2 regions of the Halobacillus sp. A1-3 genome follow, and region 1 is predicted to be linked to the other one. Evidence: riboswitches for the same ligand, from Rfam matches in the RefSeq annotation. Region 1 holds a riboswitch; the other holds the start of a gene.
What was found. A riboswitch is a leader RNA that binds a small molecule or an ion and turns the genes downstream of it on or off. The one in region 1 is predicted to bind thiamine pyrophosphate.

Region 1 (7,843 bases):
ATTCAAAGCGAAAGGCATTCCTTATGGTTATTTAGAAGCCACGAATTGGGAGATAGGTGATCTGGACGGCTATCAACAAACAGTGGAGCATGGAGGTATATGGCATACTGAGAATGATACGCTAGAGTTTATTGAGGAAGAATATCCTGGACGGGTGCAGGAGCACTTATCGACGTTTAGTACACTGCTAACGGATTTGCTTAAGTTTATGAACAAGACGAGTACTTCTAAATAATAAAACTCACAACTGATCTCCGTTCAAACGGAGATCTTTTTTATATGATAAGAAGGTGGACCTCTTCCTTCTTAATCATCATGGTAACTGCATATAGTTATACAGTGGATTAAAGGAGGGACCAGATTGAGCGATAATCAGGCGCTGGTAAAGTATCTTCGTGACATGGAAGTATGGGCAAACGACTTGGCGAAGGGTGATGCATCCAGGCAAGATTCTGAAGACGATACCTACCAAAAGGAACTAAATGGTTTGTTAGCCCAAATTGAAGAGTGGAACCGGGATACTGCTTCATTTGATCTGGAAAAAGCGTATGAATTAGAGAGACTTGCAGCAAAAGTAAATGGAAGTTCTGATAGCGAAAGACAAGATGAGCCAGTACCGATAGGAGGGCATACCTTACCTCCGCTTCCTTACGCATACGAAGCATTGGAGCCATATATAAGCAGGAAAATTATGCGACTGCATCATGACAAACACCATAAAAGTTACGTGGATGGCTTAAATCAAGCAGAAAAAGAAATGCAGAGAGCAAGAAGAAATAATAATTATGACCTGATTAAGCATTGGGAAAGAGAAGCTGCATTCAATGGAGCAGGTCATTATTTGCATACGATTTTCTGGGAAATCATGAGTTCTAAGGGAGGAGGAAAACCTAAGGGGGAACTTTTAAAAGAGATCGAAAGAAGCTTTGGGAGTTTTCCAAAGTTTAAAGAACATTTTTCTGCGGCAGCGAAAAAAGTTGAAGGTGTTGGCTGGACGATATTGGTATGGGCTCCTCGATCTCACCGTCTGGAAACTTTACAGGCAGAGAAGCATCAAAACTTAAGTCAATGGGATGTGATTCCATTGCTGCCGCTCGATGTTTGGGAGCATGCGTACTATTTGCAGTATGAGAATGATAGAGGGAAATACGTGGATAACTGGTGGAATGTGGTCAACTGGAACGCTGTTGAGGACCGTTACAAAAAAGCGAAACAAGTGAATTGGAAGAAGTTTTAAGTTCAAAACAGGGGGGCTGCTAGTAAGCGGTCTCCCTGTTTTGAACTAGTGAAAAAGGTTATTTACATATTAAAACAATAGCTTTAGTAGGTAGTGTTTAGGAACAGCTAATCAAAATTAAACGGAATAAAAATGGGAGTGATAGTTTGAATTCGAAGATATCTAAAGGAGTACAAATAAAGGGCACGGAAACTACAGTGGAGGAATTTTGGCGCTGGGCATATTCAGATTTATTAAGTAATACAAATCGAGGTATTTTAGCTGAGTTTTTGGTTGGATATGCCTTAGGATTAACAAGTAAGCCTCGAATTGAATGGGATAAGGCTGACTTTGTATATAATGACAATCTTATAGAGGTTAAGTCATCTGCTTATATTCAATCATGGAAGCAAAGGCAACCGTCTAAAATTGTTTTTAACATACCCAAAGCAAGAGCATGGGATACTGCCACAGGAATAATGAGCTCTGAATCGAAACGAAATTCGGATTGTTATGTTTTTTGCGTTTATACAGATCAAGATAAATCGAATTACGATCTTCTTGATGTGAACCGCTGGGACTTTTATGTTGTTCCAACTTCTTATCTTAATGAACATTTTACAGAACAAAAGACTATTTCTCTTTCAACGATTAATAAATTTTGTCATCCAGTAAGCTATAGTAGAATAAAAGCAAAAATTGACAGTGTATTAAATTAAATAAGAAAGCGCGATTGCCTGAATTGGCAATCGCGCTTTCTTATTTAATTTGTGGTACTTACAGGCTTAATGTTCTGATTTTTTTACTTTTATTAAAGTCTATAATCTAAAGTGAATGACGGAACTCCTGGTACATAAGAACTGACGTAAATCAGGATGATCTAAGTATACAACAATTGTAACAATTGGTATAAACTAGTAATTAAGTCTAATAGAATATAGGAGGTACATAATGAAGAAGCAACTTATTGCTGGGGTCGCTGCCCTTGGGATGTTTGCTGTGCCCATAACGGCTTCAGCAGACTCGCCGAAATGGCATAACGTAAATGTAAATGAAACGTTGGAGGAGGAAGATGGGAGTCTATTTAATAGTGAAAACTATGATTTTGTGAAGTATTCGAAAGTGGATGACAAGCTTAGAGAGATTGATGAAAGAAGTAACCGAATCACAGTGGAAACACCTGCGAAATCTTCTGCAGGAAACGATCTTTATGTGGTTACGATTTCTGATCCCACAGAAAAAGGGAAGTATGGCTATCAAAAATCATTAAGAAAGAAAATGTTTAAGAACCCTGAAAAGGCTGAGAAATTTATCGAGAAACATCCGGATTTCAAAGTTCCTGTAATGATAAACGCATCGATCCATGGTACAGAATTTGTAGGCTCTGACGCTGCGCTACAACTGATTGAAAGATTCGCGACAGCAGAAGATGAGAAAACAAAAGAATTACTTGAAAATCATATCTTAATTTTCAATGTGGTGGCCAATCCTGACGGCCGCATCGATGCAACCCGGTTTAACAGCAATGGCTTTGATTTAAACCGTGATTTTATTACACAATCCCAAGTGGAGACGAAGCATACAGTTGAATTAATTAAAGAATGGAATCCAATGGTGTTCCTTGACCTACATGGTTATATCAAATCTTTTGGGGGACCTGACAACCCCGGCTTAATTGAACCATGTACACCCCCGCATAATCCTAACTATGAATATGATCTATTTTCGAAATGGGCGATGGACCAAGCGGAGGCCATGGAAGGAAATATTGTTGATCACCGCAGTGAGTACGACAATACGTCAAATGTGGACTATCAATCCATGGAAGGTACTTATATCCCTCAGCGTGATGATACAGCTGGCTGGGATGATTACCCGCCAATTTTTACGCCGATGTATGCGATGTACCACGGTGCTTACGGTTATACGCTTGAAGCGCCAACCAATGATTGGGATGGCGTGAAATGGCATTATGATGCTGTAATGGGAGCACTTGAATTTTCTAACCAAAACAAAGAAGAAATGATCAAAGATCAGATTGAGGTATTTAAACGAGGCATTCAATTTGACCATCCGTATCATACAGAAGGTTTCTTTCCTAAAGCCTATATTCTACCTGCAGATAAAGAAGATCCAACAGCAACGGAAAAAGCGGTAGAACACCTTGAGTTCAATGATATTCAAGTCTCTGAGTCTAAAAAAGAATTCACTTATGATGGGGTGAACTATCCTGCTGGAACTTATATCGTGGATATGAGTCAGGCAAAAGCAGGGCTTGCGAACACGATGCTATGGGATGGTGAAGATATTACTGATATTACACCGGCTATGTACGACATCTCCGCATGGAACTTACCTGAGCTATGGGGATTTGAAGCGGTCAAAGTCGATGCCAAAAGCTCGTTTAACGTGAAAGTACACGATGTGAAAAAAGTAACTGCGGACGGTGAATTGGTCGGTGATGGCCCTTATGTAATTCCAAACTCTTCTGTGAAAGCCGTCAATCTCGTCAATACACTCATAAATCATGGTTTTGATGTAAAAAAGGAAAAAGAGAATTTTTACGTGAATGCGAAGGAAACACCTGAATTAAGAAAACTGGTCGAGAAATCGGGCATTACTGTGAAGACAGAGGATGTGGCGAACGGTGAATCGCTGAATGCTCAAAAAGTGACCATCCTCAAAGATGGTGGCATCTACAAATCACAATCGCACGCAGGTACCTTGGCGGCTTTACAACGGTTAGGGTTTGATGTTGAAGAGATAACACCACAGCAGCTTGCAGCAGAAGGGCTCCGGGATACAGACGTTTTCTTTTTCAGCGGAACGTCCCGCATGATTTCATATAACAATATCCCTGCAAACGATGAATTTGGACTTGAAGATGAGAACGAATATAAAGCATTTAAACAAAACATCCAGTCCTTTGTAGAAGAAGGCGGCAAATATATTGCTGTAGGAACTGGTGCCTCTGAAGCAACGAAACAGCTTGGCTTAACAGATGTGACCGTAAATGAAGGCTATTCTAACAGCAATGGAATCGTAAGAGTTGACTATAGTTCGTCTCCACTAACCTCTGGATATGAGTCCACTGATTATGGGTTTGTCTATCAACCCGTATGGTATACAGACGTTGAATCGGTAAATGTTCACGCCTCATTCAACACGGATGATTTCTTTGTGGCTGGACACTGGGAAAACCGTGAGGGTGCACAAGGTAAGCCTGTAATCGTAAATGAAAAAGATCAAGACGTAACATTAATCGGACTTGAAGCAGGGTTCCGAGACCATACTGATTACTTATTCCGCCTGTTCTCAAATGCGATTTTTACCAAATAAACAAACAGATTAGACCCATTAATTACCACCTCAGGTCATCCATAATTTGGAATATTTGAGGTGGTCTTCTTATATCATCGCGATACTGGATAAATTGTAGTCTATTGGTCCTAATTCTAAACATTTCCAGAAATTGTGTGGACGAAATATTAAAATTATTGTAGAGTAAAGTCAAACGCCAACTGAATAGTTCATTCACTAGGGGTGCCCTTGTTAAGGGCTGAGATCAAAGTAGAACTTTGAGACTCTTTGAACCTGAACTGGTTTAAACCAGCGGAGGAAAGTGACGAAGATAGGCTTTAGACACGTAACGTGTATTCTATAAGTAATGCCACTTTCCTCCGGGAGAGTGGCATTTTTTGTGCTCAAAAATAAAGGAAGTGTTGGAGTTGCAACTAATAACCGTAACCGATGGAAAAATGGGAGATATTCAACTGTTATCTACGATTCTGCTTATCTCACCATATGTAGATGGAATCATTCTGAGAGAAAAACAAAGAGCGCTGCCAGACTACCTCTCTCTCGTGAATCGTTTGATAGAGAGTGGGCTTCCAAAAGAAAAGCTGTATGTTCATAGGCATTATTCTTTCATGAAAGACACAGGGATTCGAAACCTTCACTTGCCGGAAAAAGGCTATTCGCTCAGAGAAGTTAGGAGTAATTTTCCACATGAAACTGTCGGGGTTTCCGTTCATTCTCTGGAGTCTGCTCATCAAGCTGAGAAGGAAGGGGCTGATTACGTAATATTTGGACATATCTATTCCACCAATAGTAAAAAAGGTGTGGCTCCACGAGGACTGGAACTGCTTCAAAGGATGACTTCTTCACTTAGAATTCCTGTCATAGCGATTGGGGGCATTCATAGCCACCAGATGAAAGAGTTAGCGGAGGCCGGCGCATCAGGTGCAGCAGTGATGTCAGGTATCTTCGGTGAAAAAGACCCACTTCAAGCTGTGAAAAAATATAAAAAGGAGGCTTTTATTTATGATCGATCACGTTGATACTCTCATCATCGGGGGAGGAATTATTGGTCATTCGATATCCTATTATTTGAATAAAAGTGGCGTATCAACATTAGTCGTTGAAAAGTCATCCAGTGGAAGTAAAGCGACAAGAGCTGCGGCGGGTATGCTCGGTGTTCATACGGAAAATAAAAAGGCAAGTGAATTTCATAAACTTTGCGAGTCAAGTCGGAATTTATATAAGGAATTATCGAAAGAGCTGCGAAACCTCACATCAATTGATATTGGTCTTTCTGAATATGGAATGCTAGAAATTGCTGTTGACTCAGAACATGAAAAAGAACTAGCTGCAAAAAAGGAAGAATTCCCTGACTTAGAGTGGATAACGGCCAATGAAGTAAAGGATCGTATTCCCTCTCTTATCAATAGTCGCGGGGCACTGTTAATGAGAGAAGATGGTCATGTTGAGCCTGCTAAAAGTTGTGAGGCGTTCAAGAGAGCTGCTTTTTTCTATGGAGGTAGATTAATAGAAAACAATACTGTACTTGGGATAGAAAAGGTGAAGGAAGGTTATCAAGTACAGCTGGAAACAGGAACTCTTATAGCTGAGAGAATAGTTGTGGCTTCAGGAGCTGACAGCGGACGCTGGTTTGAATCGACTGGGCTCGAAAATCCGATGGTCCCTACGAAAGGAGAATGTTTTTCTTTGTTTCCTGCCAGGCAGTATTTCAAAGAAACATTGTTCTTCCGTAATTTTTACCTTGTGCCTAAACTGGATGGTCGTTACCTCATAGGAGCCACTTCGATTTCCGGAGACAGTAGCACCACAACAACCGGCGGTGGATTAGCCAGCTTAATGAATGAAGTATTTTCTGTTCTCCCTGATCTTCAAAATGAACCTTTTCTAGGATGCTGGTCAGGCATCAGACCTGGTTCCGTAGATGGCTCGCCGATCATAGGTGAACATCCGAATCTTCCAGGTTTCTATTTTGCTACAGGGCATTACCGCAATGGAATCTTGCTTGCTCCAGTAACTGGACAGATGCTCAGAGATTTAATAGTAGAAAACGAAGTTCCCTACCCTAGTAAAGAAATGCTATCGCCTGAGCGATTTGCAACTCATGAAAGGAGGATCACGTTATGAACGTTATTGTAAATGGAAGAACGGTAGATTTGTCCGAGAACGAAACGTCAGTCGCCGATTTGCTTGAGCGTTTTAACATTAGAAAAAGGTTTTCCATTGTCGAGCACAACCGGGAGGTCTTAAAAAAAGACAGCTATGAGAACACAAGGCTTGCGGATGGAGACAAGGTAGAAATTGTTCATTTTGTAGGAGGAGGATAATCCATGTTAAAAATTGCAGATAAAGAATTTCATTCACGTTTGATGTTAGGGACGGGAAAATACCCAAGCTTCGATATCCAAAGGGATGCAGTGAAAGCATCAGAAACAGAGATTTTGACGTTTGCTGTAAGACGAATGGACCTTTCAAATGCTGATGAGCCAAGCATGCTTGAAAACCTTGATTTTGAGAACTATTCCTTGCTTCCCAATACGGCAGGAGCAAAAACGGCAGATGAGGCAGTGCGGATAGCAAGACTAGCTCAAGCCTCCGATATTTGTGACATGATTAAGGTTGAAGTCATTGGATGCGATCAAACCTTACTCCCAGATCCATTCGAAACAATGAAAGCCTGCGAACAACTTTTAGAAGAAGGGTTTACTGTATTAGCTTATACGTCGGATGATGTCGTGTTAGCAAAACGTTTGGAGGAGAAAGGGGTCCACGCAGTCATGCCAGGAGCTTCCCCTATAGGGTCTGGGCAGGGAATCATTAATCCTTCCAATTTAAAACTGATCATCGAACAATCAGACATCCCTGTCATAGTTGACGCTGGAATAGGATCTCCAAAGGATGCGATTTTGGCTATGGAACTTGGCGCAGACGGTATTCTGCTTAATACTGCAGTAGCAGGGGCTAAGGATCCCGTGAAAATGGCCGAAGCGATGAAGCTTGCCGTTCAAGCCGGACGTCTTGGCTTCGAAGCAGGAAGAATACCGATGAAGGAATATGCGGTGAAAAGCAGTCCTGAGAGCGGAATGGTCGACTAATGCCAGACCGTTATTCACGCCAGGAACTTTTTACTCCAATTGGAAAAGAGGGGCAAGCGCTTCTTTCTACCAAACATGTGCTTATCGTTGGTGCTGGAGCTTTGGGAAGTGCAAATGCAGAAATGCTGGCTAGAGCAGGTATTGGAAAAATCACCATCATCGACCGTGACTATATTGAATGGAGTAACTTGAGCCGCCAGCACCTCTATACAGA
Region 2 (7,843 bases), on a different contig from region 1:
TGGGGTTGATGTCGCTTTAATAGAACCAGGCTCATACGAAACAAATATTTGGAGTTCTGGAATGGAACTGCCCAACGCAGTTTATAACCCTGAATCACCTTATGCTGATTATGTGAAAGCTCTCTGGAAAGCATTAAATCGTGAATCTCACGGAGACCCACAACAAGTAGCTACACTAATGACCAAACTTGCAGACAAAGATCGCATTCGAAAATTGCGTTATCCAATTGGCCCAGGAGTAAGGATGAACCTATTCTTAAAGAAGGTGCTTCCGTGGGCATGGTTAGAGAGAATGGTTTTAAAAAATCTGCTTTCCTGATTATATATCGATAAAGGAGAGAAATTTATGGAAATGACGAACGTCTTGAAAGGTGCAGATCCTATTTACTTCAAGGGAAATGAAGTCGGTATTCTAGTTTCCCACGGGTTTACTGGTACAACTCAAAGCATGAGGCCTCTTGCAGAAGCCTACGCAAGGGCTGGATACACCGTTTGTGCGCCACGACTGAAAGGTCACGGAACGACACCAGAAGATATGGAAAAATCGACAAAAGAGGACTGGATCGAGTCCATTGATGAGGGTTACCGCTGGTTGAAAGATCGGTGTGAGGTTATTTTTACTGTAGGACTCTCTATGGGAGGTACACTTGCGTTATATGTCGCCCAGAACTATCCGGATATTGAAGGCGTCATTCCGATTAATGCGGCGATTGATATTCCTGCGATGGAAAATACAGAAGCAATGGACGGTCCGTTCACTGATGCGATTGGTTCGGATATTAAGATGGAAGATGTAGAAGAGCTTGCTTATGAACGGACACCAGTTCGTTCCATTGACCAGCTTTTAGATTTAATGAGTCAGGTGAAAAGCCAGCTATCAAGCGTCCATTGTCCGATACTTGTGTTTGTTTCAGATGAAGATCACGTCGTTCCTCCGCATAACTCAGAGGTGATTTTTGATACTGTGTTTTCAGAACACAAAGAAATCGTCCATTTAGAAAACAGTTATCACGTAGCCACACTGGATAATGACCAGGATTTAATTATTGAGCGAAGTCTAGAATTCTTTCAAATGTACACGAAAACGAAATGATAAGCGAAAGCCCAACCGTTAGAATACCTTTATAAAGGGATTTCCCGGGCAATAAAAATCTTTGTATTCTCATTGTTTTTTTACTATAATAGAAGACAAATCAAGAAAAGTAAACGGTATAAAGCCTTCAAGGGGAGCCTTCCGGCTGAGAGTGAATGCGGTTCAGACCCTTCGAACCTGTCAGTTAGCACTGGCGTAGGGATGGTGGCTCTTTTGATGGTTGAGCAATGCTTAACGGGAACCTCCATCAGGAAGCTTCCCCTGGGTGTTGCTTTTTTTGTGTCTTTTATTAGGAGGCTCAATCGTGAGAAACCAACGTGTATTATTTCTAGTGGAAATGGCAATCTTTTCTGCTTTAGCCATTTTACTTGATATCATTCCTTTTTTATCGTTTAAACTATGGGCGCAGGGCGGATCTGTCTCATTTGCAATGGTGCCCGTCTTTATCATGGCATTTCGCTGGGGAGTAAAAGGAGGAATGACGACAGGACTTTTATTCGGGATTTATCAAATACTAACGGGTGCTTATATCATCACGCCGTTGCAGACGGTTCTCGATTATCTGGTCGCTTTTTCTGTCATCGGTTTAGCTGGGGTTGTGGCACAACCACTCTGGAAAGCTATCTCTTCGAATGAAAAAGGTTCTTTGATTTTTTGGGTGACTGTCGGATGTTTTATCGGAAGCTTACTCCGCTTTTTGGGGCACTTTATTGCTGGAATAGTCTTTTACGGAGAATTCGCTCCAGAAGGTCAGCCCGTATGGTTGTACTCCCTTATTTATAACGGGGGGTACATGCTGCCGGCTTTTGTCCTGAGCGCGATGATTGTAGCCCTGCTTTTTGTTCAACGCCCACAATTAGTAATAAAGTAAGATAAAACCCTCGTTTTATATAAAAACGAGGGTTTTTTTAGGTATTAGGTTTGATTTCTATTTTTTTAGTGAAAATAGTACTGCACCCTATAAAAAAGGCGGACTGACTAATGAAGAGATTTTTGAAGAAACGGATGCGGAAAAGAAGAAATAAGTTAAGACAAATTCATAAGAGCAAAATTTTCTGGACCATCATCATATTTATCCTCGTTAATACCTTCATGATTGCCTATCATACCTCGTGGAAGCCATTGCCTGAAGGAATATCTTATCAAGGAGAAACCCATTCGATGAAAGATATCGAATTTTTTTATGATTTAACGTACGAGAATAAAGACGGAGAGACGGTACATGAACGTCAAATCTTTCAGGAGTTAGGGCGGACGATTTCTGAGGCAGAAGATTTTATTGTAGCGGATATGTTCTTATTTAATGGCTATACAAACGGAAAAAATGAGTTTCCTCCGATTTCGGATAACCTTGTTGATCAAATTGTCCAGCAAAAAGAAAAACATCCTGACCTAAAAGTTGTTTTCATTACTGATCGGATCAATACCATTTATGGATCGTACGAATCAGAGACCATCCGCCGCTTAGAAGACGCTGGAGTGGACGTTGTACTCACGAATCTAAATAAGCTCCGTGATTCCAACCCTCTTTATTCAAGCGTATGGCGCTTGTTCTTTTCCTGGATGGGAACCGAAGGGCAGGGCTGGATTGGTAACCCAATCGCAAAAGAAGCACCAGATGTCACCTTAAGGTCGTACATGAAGTTATTGAACATTAAAGCGAATCACCGTAAGCTGTTGGTCACGGAGGATTCTGCCATTGTTCAAACTGCAAACCCACACGATGCAAGCGGCTATCATGAGAATGTAGCATTCAAAATGAAAGGCCCAATCATTAAGGATATATTAGAAGCAGAAGAAGCAGTGGTCAATTATTCAGGAGAAGCTGATTTTCCTGAATATGAAGACATGTCTTTTGAAAAACAAGAGGGAAATTTACAAACTCAATTTGTGACGGAAGGAAAGATCTATCGCTCCATTCTTGATGAACTTAAAAAAGCAGGAGAAGGCGATAATGTTTGGCTAGGCATGTATTACTTGGGTGACCGGAAAGTGATTGACCAGCTTGATAAAGCGGCTGATCGCGGGGCTGTAGTCAATATAATCATGGATCCGAATAAGAAAGCCTTTGGGCACCAAAAACCTGGCCTGCCTAACTTACCTGTAGCAGCGGAAATGAAGAATTTAGGTAACAAAAACATCAATATGCGCTGGTATGAAGTAAATATCGAGCAGTTTCACACCAAAATGTTATATATAGATAAGTCGAAAGAAAATGTTATTATTGCAGGTTCTGCCAATTATACAAGACGTAATCTGGCAAACTTGAATCTTGAAGCAGATGTGGTCATCAAAGGTCCACCTTCTGAAGAAGTTTTTAAAGAAGTGGATAGCTACTTTAAACGGATGTGGAATAACGAAAACGGCGAGACTTATACAGCAGACTATTCGGAGTTTCAAGGTAATCTTACATTTATTCGCTACGCCACCTATCATCTGCAAAAATGGACATGGTTCACAACTTATTGATTTGTTGAAAGACTGAATCGAATGGGATTCAGTCTTTTTTTTATGGAAAAATGAATTTTGATTCATTTATAACTGGATATTTATGTTATTGTAAAAAATGGAGAAAACGTCATCAGAAATGGTCTGATTGATTCAAGAGAACTATAGAATGAACTAGCAGAGGTGTAAGAAAACATGAGAATAATCAAAATATGTAGTCTGCTTTTAATGATAGTATTGTTGCTTTTGGGCTGTGGCCTGCAGGAAGAGAATAAAGAAAACCACTTTCATCTATCGTTGAACGGAGAAAGTGACCATTGGGAAGTACAACATTATAAGATCAAATGTACCCCAAAATTGTTTAAAGCAGGAGATGGGAAGGTCATTTTTAAAGGAAAGGACAACGGAAGTCCTGAATTTTACAAGATCAACGTTCATGCGGTCATTGATGAAACAGATACAATCGTACAAACAAAGTCAGTAAGTGGCGAGAGCAAAGTCAATAAGATTGAAACAGGTTCCATTAAAGGAGATACATACGTAAACAGGGAAGGCAAGCCTGTTACTTTTGACGAAGTCAGTCGAGTTTATATGGTAATTGAATGGCAAGAGGAGCAAAATACGAAGAGAGAAACGATCGTGCTAAAAGGATAAGGAAACAATCTAAAGAGGGAGATAAAAATGGAAAATTGGTTGATTGATCTAATCAATACTTATGGATATATTGGGATTCTCTTATTGATTGCGCTTGAGAATATTTTTCCTCCCATTCCTTCTGAAGTGATCTTGACCTTTGGAGGGTTTATGACGACAACCAGTAATATCAGCATATTCGGAGTAATCATGTCCGCAACCGCTGGCTCGGTGTTAGGGGCAGCATTGCTGTATGGACTTGGGTTGCAGCTGGATGTAGAGAGGCTTGAAAAAATCGTGGACAAGTGGGGCTATCTCTTACGATTGACGAAAAAGGATATTTATAAAGCAGATCTGTGGTTCGATCGCTATGGACCGTGGACAGTTCTGTTTTGCCGATTTATACCATTAGTCCGAAGTTTGATTTCCATCCCTGCAGGAATGTCGAATATGAGCTTTTCATTATTTCTTGCTTTGACCACATTTGGGACTTTGATTTGGAACGTTGTGCTCGTATTTGTAGGGGCTTCAGTGGGTACATCATGGAACGAAATCGTCGTTTACATGGATATGTACGAAAAAATCATTTATATCCTGGTAGCATTTATCCTTGGTTTTTCCTTCATTTGGTTTATAAAGAAGAAAAGGGCAGTGTAATTATTTAATAAGGAGCGATTAATGATGTCCCCTATCCCTAATCCTGCTATAAAAAAGAAAACGGCTCTGAGCCGAGGAGAGTTTATTGATGTAACAGAATTGAAAAGAGCTTGTGTGAATTATGATGCAGTAACGTTGAAATTGGAGCTTGATTATAAAAGAAGTCACTTGAAAAAAGAAAGCGAGCAAAAGAATGAATTCTTATACTATAATGGAGATTTTCTGATTGGATATATCGGAATCTGTCAATTTGGTGGAGAAGCACTCGAAGTAAACGGAATGGTTCATCCGGACTATCGAAGGCAGGGCATTTTCAGTGAATTATTTTCCCATGTGAAGCAAGAATGGCAAAGAAGAGAATCGCTGGAGATCCTTCTCCTAAGTGATTCAAATTCTGAAGCTGGCCAAGCTTTTATTCAAGCTCAGGGTGCTCAGTATGAACATTCCGAACATGATATGTATTTAACAAAATTACCAGAAGATATGAATACCACCGGTAAACTCAAGTTGAGAAAAGCTACAAACGAGGATGCAAAAGAAATCGCAAGACAAAATGCCATTTACTTTCAAATTGACGAAACAAGATTGACTTTGCCTGAGGAGGAAGAGAAACATGGTGTAGAAATTTATATTGCTGAAAGGGAAGAAAGACCTGTAGGAAAAGTTCACCTTGAAGTAAGTGAAGGTAAGGGGGGAATCTATGGATTAGGGGTGGTTCCTGAAGAACGGAGAAAAGGATATGGCAGAGAGATAATAATGAATGCAGTTAAGCAATTGAGAGAAAAACAGGTTAAGAAAATTATGTTGCAGGTCGTCGTAGATAATAGAAATGCTCTTTTGCTTTATCAATCTTGTGATTTTACCATTTCTTCGACGATGGACTATTATAAACTGAGTAAGTGAAAGAAACAATTCTCTCTGTGTACGTTTGGCTAAAAAGAGAGAAAAAGTTGGTCTGGGAAATTACTCGCTTTACGAAGGCGTATCGCCTTAAGGGTTTTTCTGCTCCCTTTTTGGGGCTCGTAATTTCCCAGAGGTCATATTAGTGTTTTTAATTACGTCTGCTGGTTTCTGTTCGAGAAGAGTCGTGCCTCTCTGATGTTCTCGTACGTGTTTCTGTTTCGCGGTTGGAAGATGGATTTCCAGCGTAAGCTTCCTCTTTTGTTTTTCTGTCATGGTTATTGTCCGTTGTATGGCTATGATGAGAATTTTGGTTATGACTTTGGGTATGGTTTTGGTTATGATTTTTGTATGAATCAGGATACATCGATTTGTTCTCTGTTTTATTACTAAGGAAAGTACGATAAACTTTATCCTGAATTTTTTCAGAAGCTTCAACAATGACGATAATTTTGCCTTCTTTCAAATGGTTCTCGTATTGTTTAGCTTCATGCTCAGACATTCCAGCTCCAACTAACGCCCCGACGATTCCTCCCCCGCCAGCGCCTACTCCTGCACCAGTAAGGGCGGCAGCAATCGGGCCAGCGGCAGCGATTTGCCCGATCCCTGGGATAGCAAGCAAGCCTAGCCCGGTAATCAGACCGCCAATTCCACCTAACACTCCACCGGATAAAGCGCCTAACCCAGCGCCTTTCCCAGCATTTTTTCCACGACCACCTTTATTGGTAGATACCGATGTATCCATTTCATCTTCTAATACATTTACTTTACTTTTGTCTTTAGCAAAAACTGATATATCATTAGATCCATATCCATGATGTTGTAAATCCTTAATCGCTCGCTCTGCATCTCCTACATTAGAAAAAACGCCACCAATGATCTTGTTGTTCAATTTTATTCCTCCTTTGAATAATTTCCATTAATAATCCATACCCGATTTGAAATCCACTAATCTTTAAAAAGGGACATCAATAAGATTGGATTAATTCTATTAGAATTCAATAGTAGAGCGAAAGGCCTGACTAACGCTTGTAAAGGGTATACAACCAAAACATCTTCTCAAAGTATATGCTTCGGGTGAAATCTACCTTGACCTATTATTACTAACTTGGTATATTACTAATTAGTTTAAAAAGGGGAGTAGCTTTAACAGTAGGTGTCGTCATTACAGAGTGATAGATTTACTCTCGGCACTACTGGTGACTGTATAGTTGCTAGCGAGACCTTTGCCAACAAGGTAAAGGTCTTTATTTGCGAGGTCTTTACTGCGTAAAAGTGGTAAAGACCTTTATTTATTTGAAAGGAGAACGTTTATGGAATCAATTTGGTTAGAATATGGATGGACATTATTGATCCTTATTGGATTAGAAGGGTTATTGTCAGCGGATAATGCTCTTGTTTTGGCTGTTATAGCCAAACACCTGCCTGAAGATCAGAAGAAAAGAGCGATCAATTATGGTATTTTCTTTGCATTCCTATTTAGATTTGGAGCACTTTTCGCGATTTCATTTATCGCTACTGTGTGGCAAGTACAAGCCATCGGAGCCGCTTATCTCATTTACTTAGGACTTAAAAATATTTTAGGTAAGTCTGAAGACGAGGAGGAAGGTTCAGCTGATGGTCATCAGGCGAAAGGAAAGGGCTTCTGGCCCACTGTCGTCAAAATTGGAGCAGCAGATTTAGTTTTTGCTATTGATTCAATACTTGCTGCTGTTGCATTGGCATTGGCGCTTCCAAGTTCACCACTTCCAGAGTTCGGTGGAATGGATGGAGGTAAATTCTTAGTTGTCGTCATCGCAGGGGTGGCTGGTCTGGTCTTAATTAAATTTGCAGCCACCTGGTTTGTGAAGCTGCTTGAAACACGCCCTAGCTTGGAAACAACTGCTTATTTAATAGTAGCCTGGGTCGGTGTGAAACTTGCTGTCATTACACTTTCACATAAAGAAGTCGGTGTGTTGGATGAACACTTCGCACACGGACTTGCCTGGACGATTATTTTCTGGACTGTGTTACTATCCGTTGCCATTGGCGGCTGGTTTTTGTCAGGCCGGGATTTATCTCAACAGAAGAAGAAAAGGGAAACCCTTTATGAAAAGTCAGGATCTTAAAGAA

Region 2: another riboswitch for thiamine pyrophosphate. It lies ahead of thiT (energy-coupled thiamine transporter ThiT); the one in region 1 lies ahead of ACRYKC_RS17770 (thiamine phosphate synthase).

The regions. Positions count from the first base shown of each region.
Region 1 is NZ_JBPCEO010000011.1:57,097-64,939, reverse strand. It holds gene ACRYKC_RS17790 (M20/M25/M40 family metallo-hydrolase) at 1-235, shown strand, start outside; gene ACRYKC_RS17785 (superoxide dismutase) at 362-1,237, shown strand; gene ACRYKC_RS17780 (hypothetical protein) at 1,384-1,935, shown strand; gene ACRYKC_RS17775 (M14 family zinc carboxypeptidase) at 2,168-4,555, shown strand; TPP riboswitch at 4,746-4,854, shown strand; gene ACRYKC_RS17770 (thiamine phosphate synthase) at 4,945-5,556, shown strand; gene thiO (glycine oxidase ThiO) at 5,540-6,661, shown strand; gene thiS (sulfur carrier protein ThiS) at 6,658-6,861, shown strand; gene ACRYKC_RS17755 (thiazole synthase) at 6,865-7,629, shown strand; gene ACRYKC_RS17750 (ThiF family adenylyltransferase) at 7,629-7,843, shown strand, end outside.
Region 2 is NZ_JBPCEO010000002.1:187,199-195,041, reverse strand. It holds gene ACRYKC_RS03725 (SDR family oxidoreductase) at 1-319, shown strand, start outside; gene ACRYKC_RS03720 (alpha/beta hydrolase) at 347-1,093, shown strand; TPP riboswitch at 1,214-1,312, shown strand; gene thiT (energy-coupled thiamine transporter ThiT) at 1,398-1,964, shown strand; gene ACRYKC_RS03710 (phospholipase D family protein) at 2,075-3,562, shown strand; gene ACRYKC_RS03705 (hypothetical protein) at 3,770-4,195, shown strand; gene ACRYKC_RS03700 (DedA family protein) at 4,223-4,831, shown strand; gene ACRYKC_RS03695 (GNAT family N-acetyltransferase) at 4,856-5,734, shown strand; gene ACRYKC_RS03690 (general stress protein) at 5,883-6,623, opposite strand; gene ACRYKC_RS03685 (TerC family protein) at 7,045-7,839, shown strand.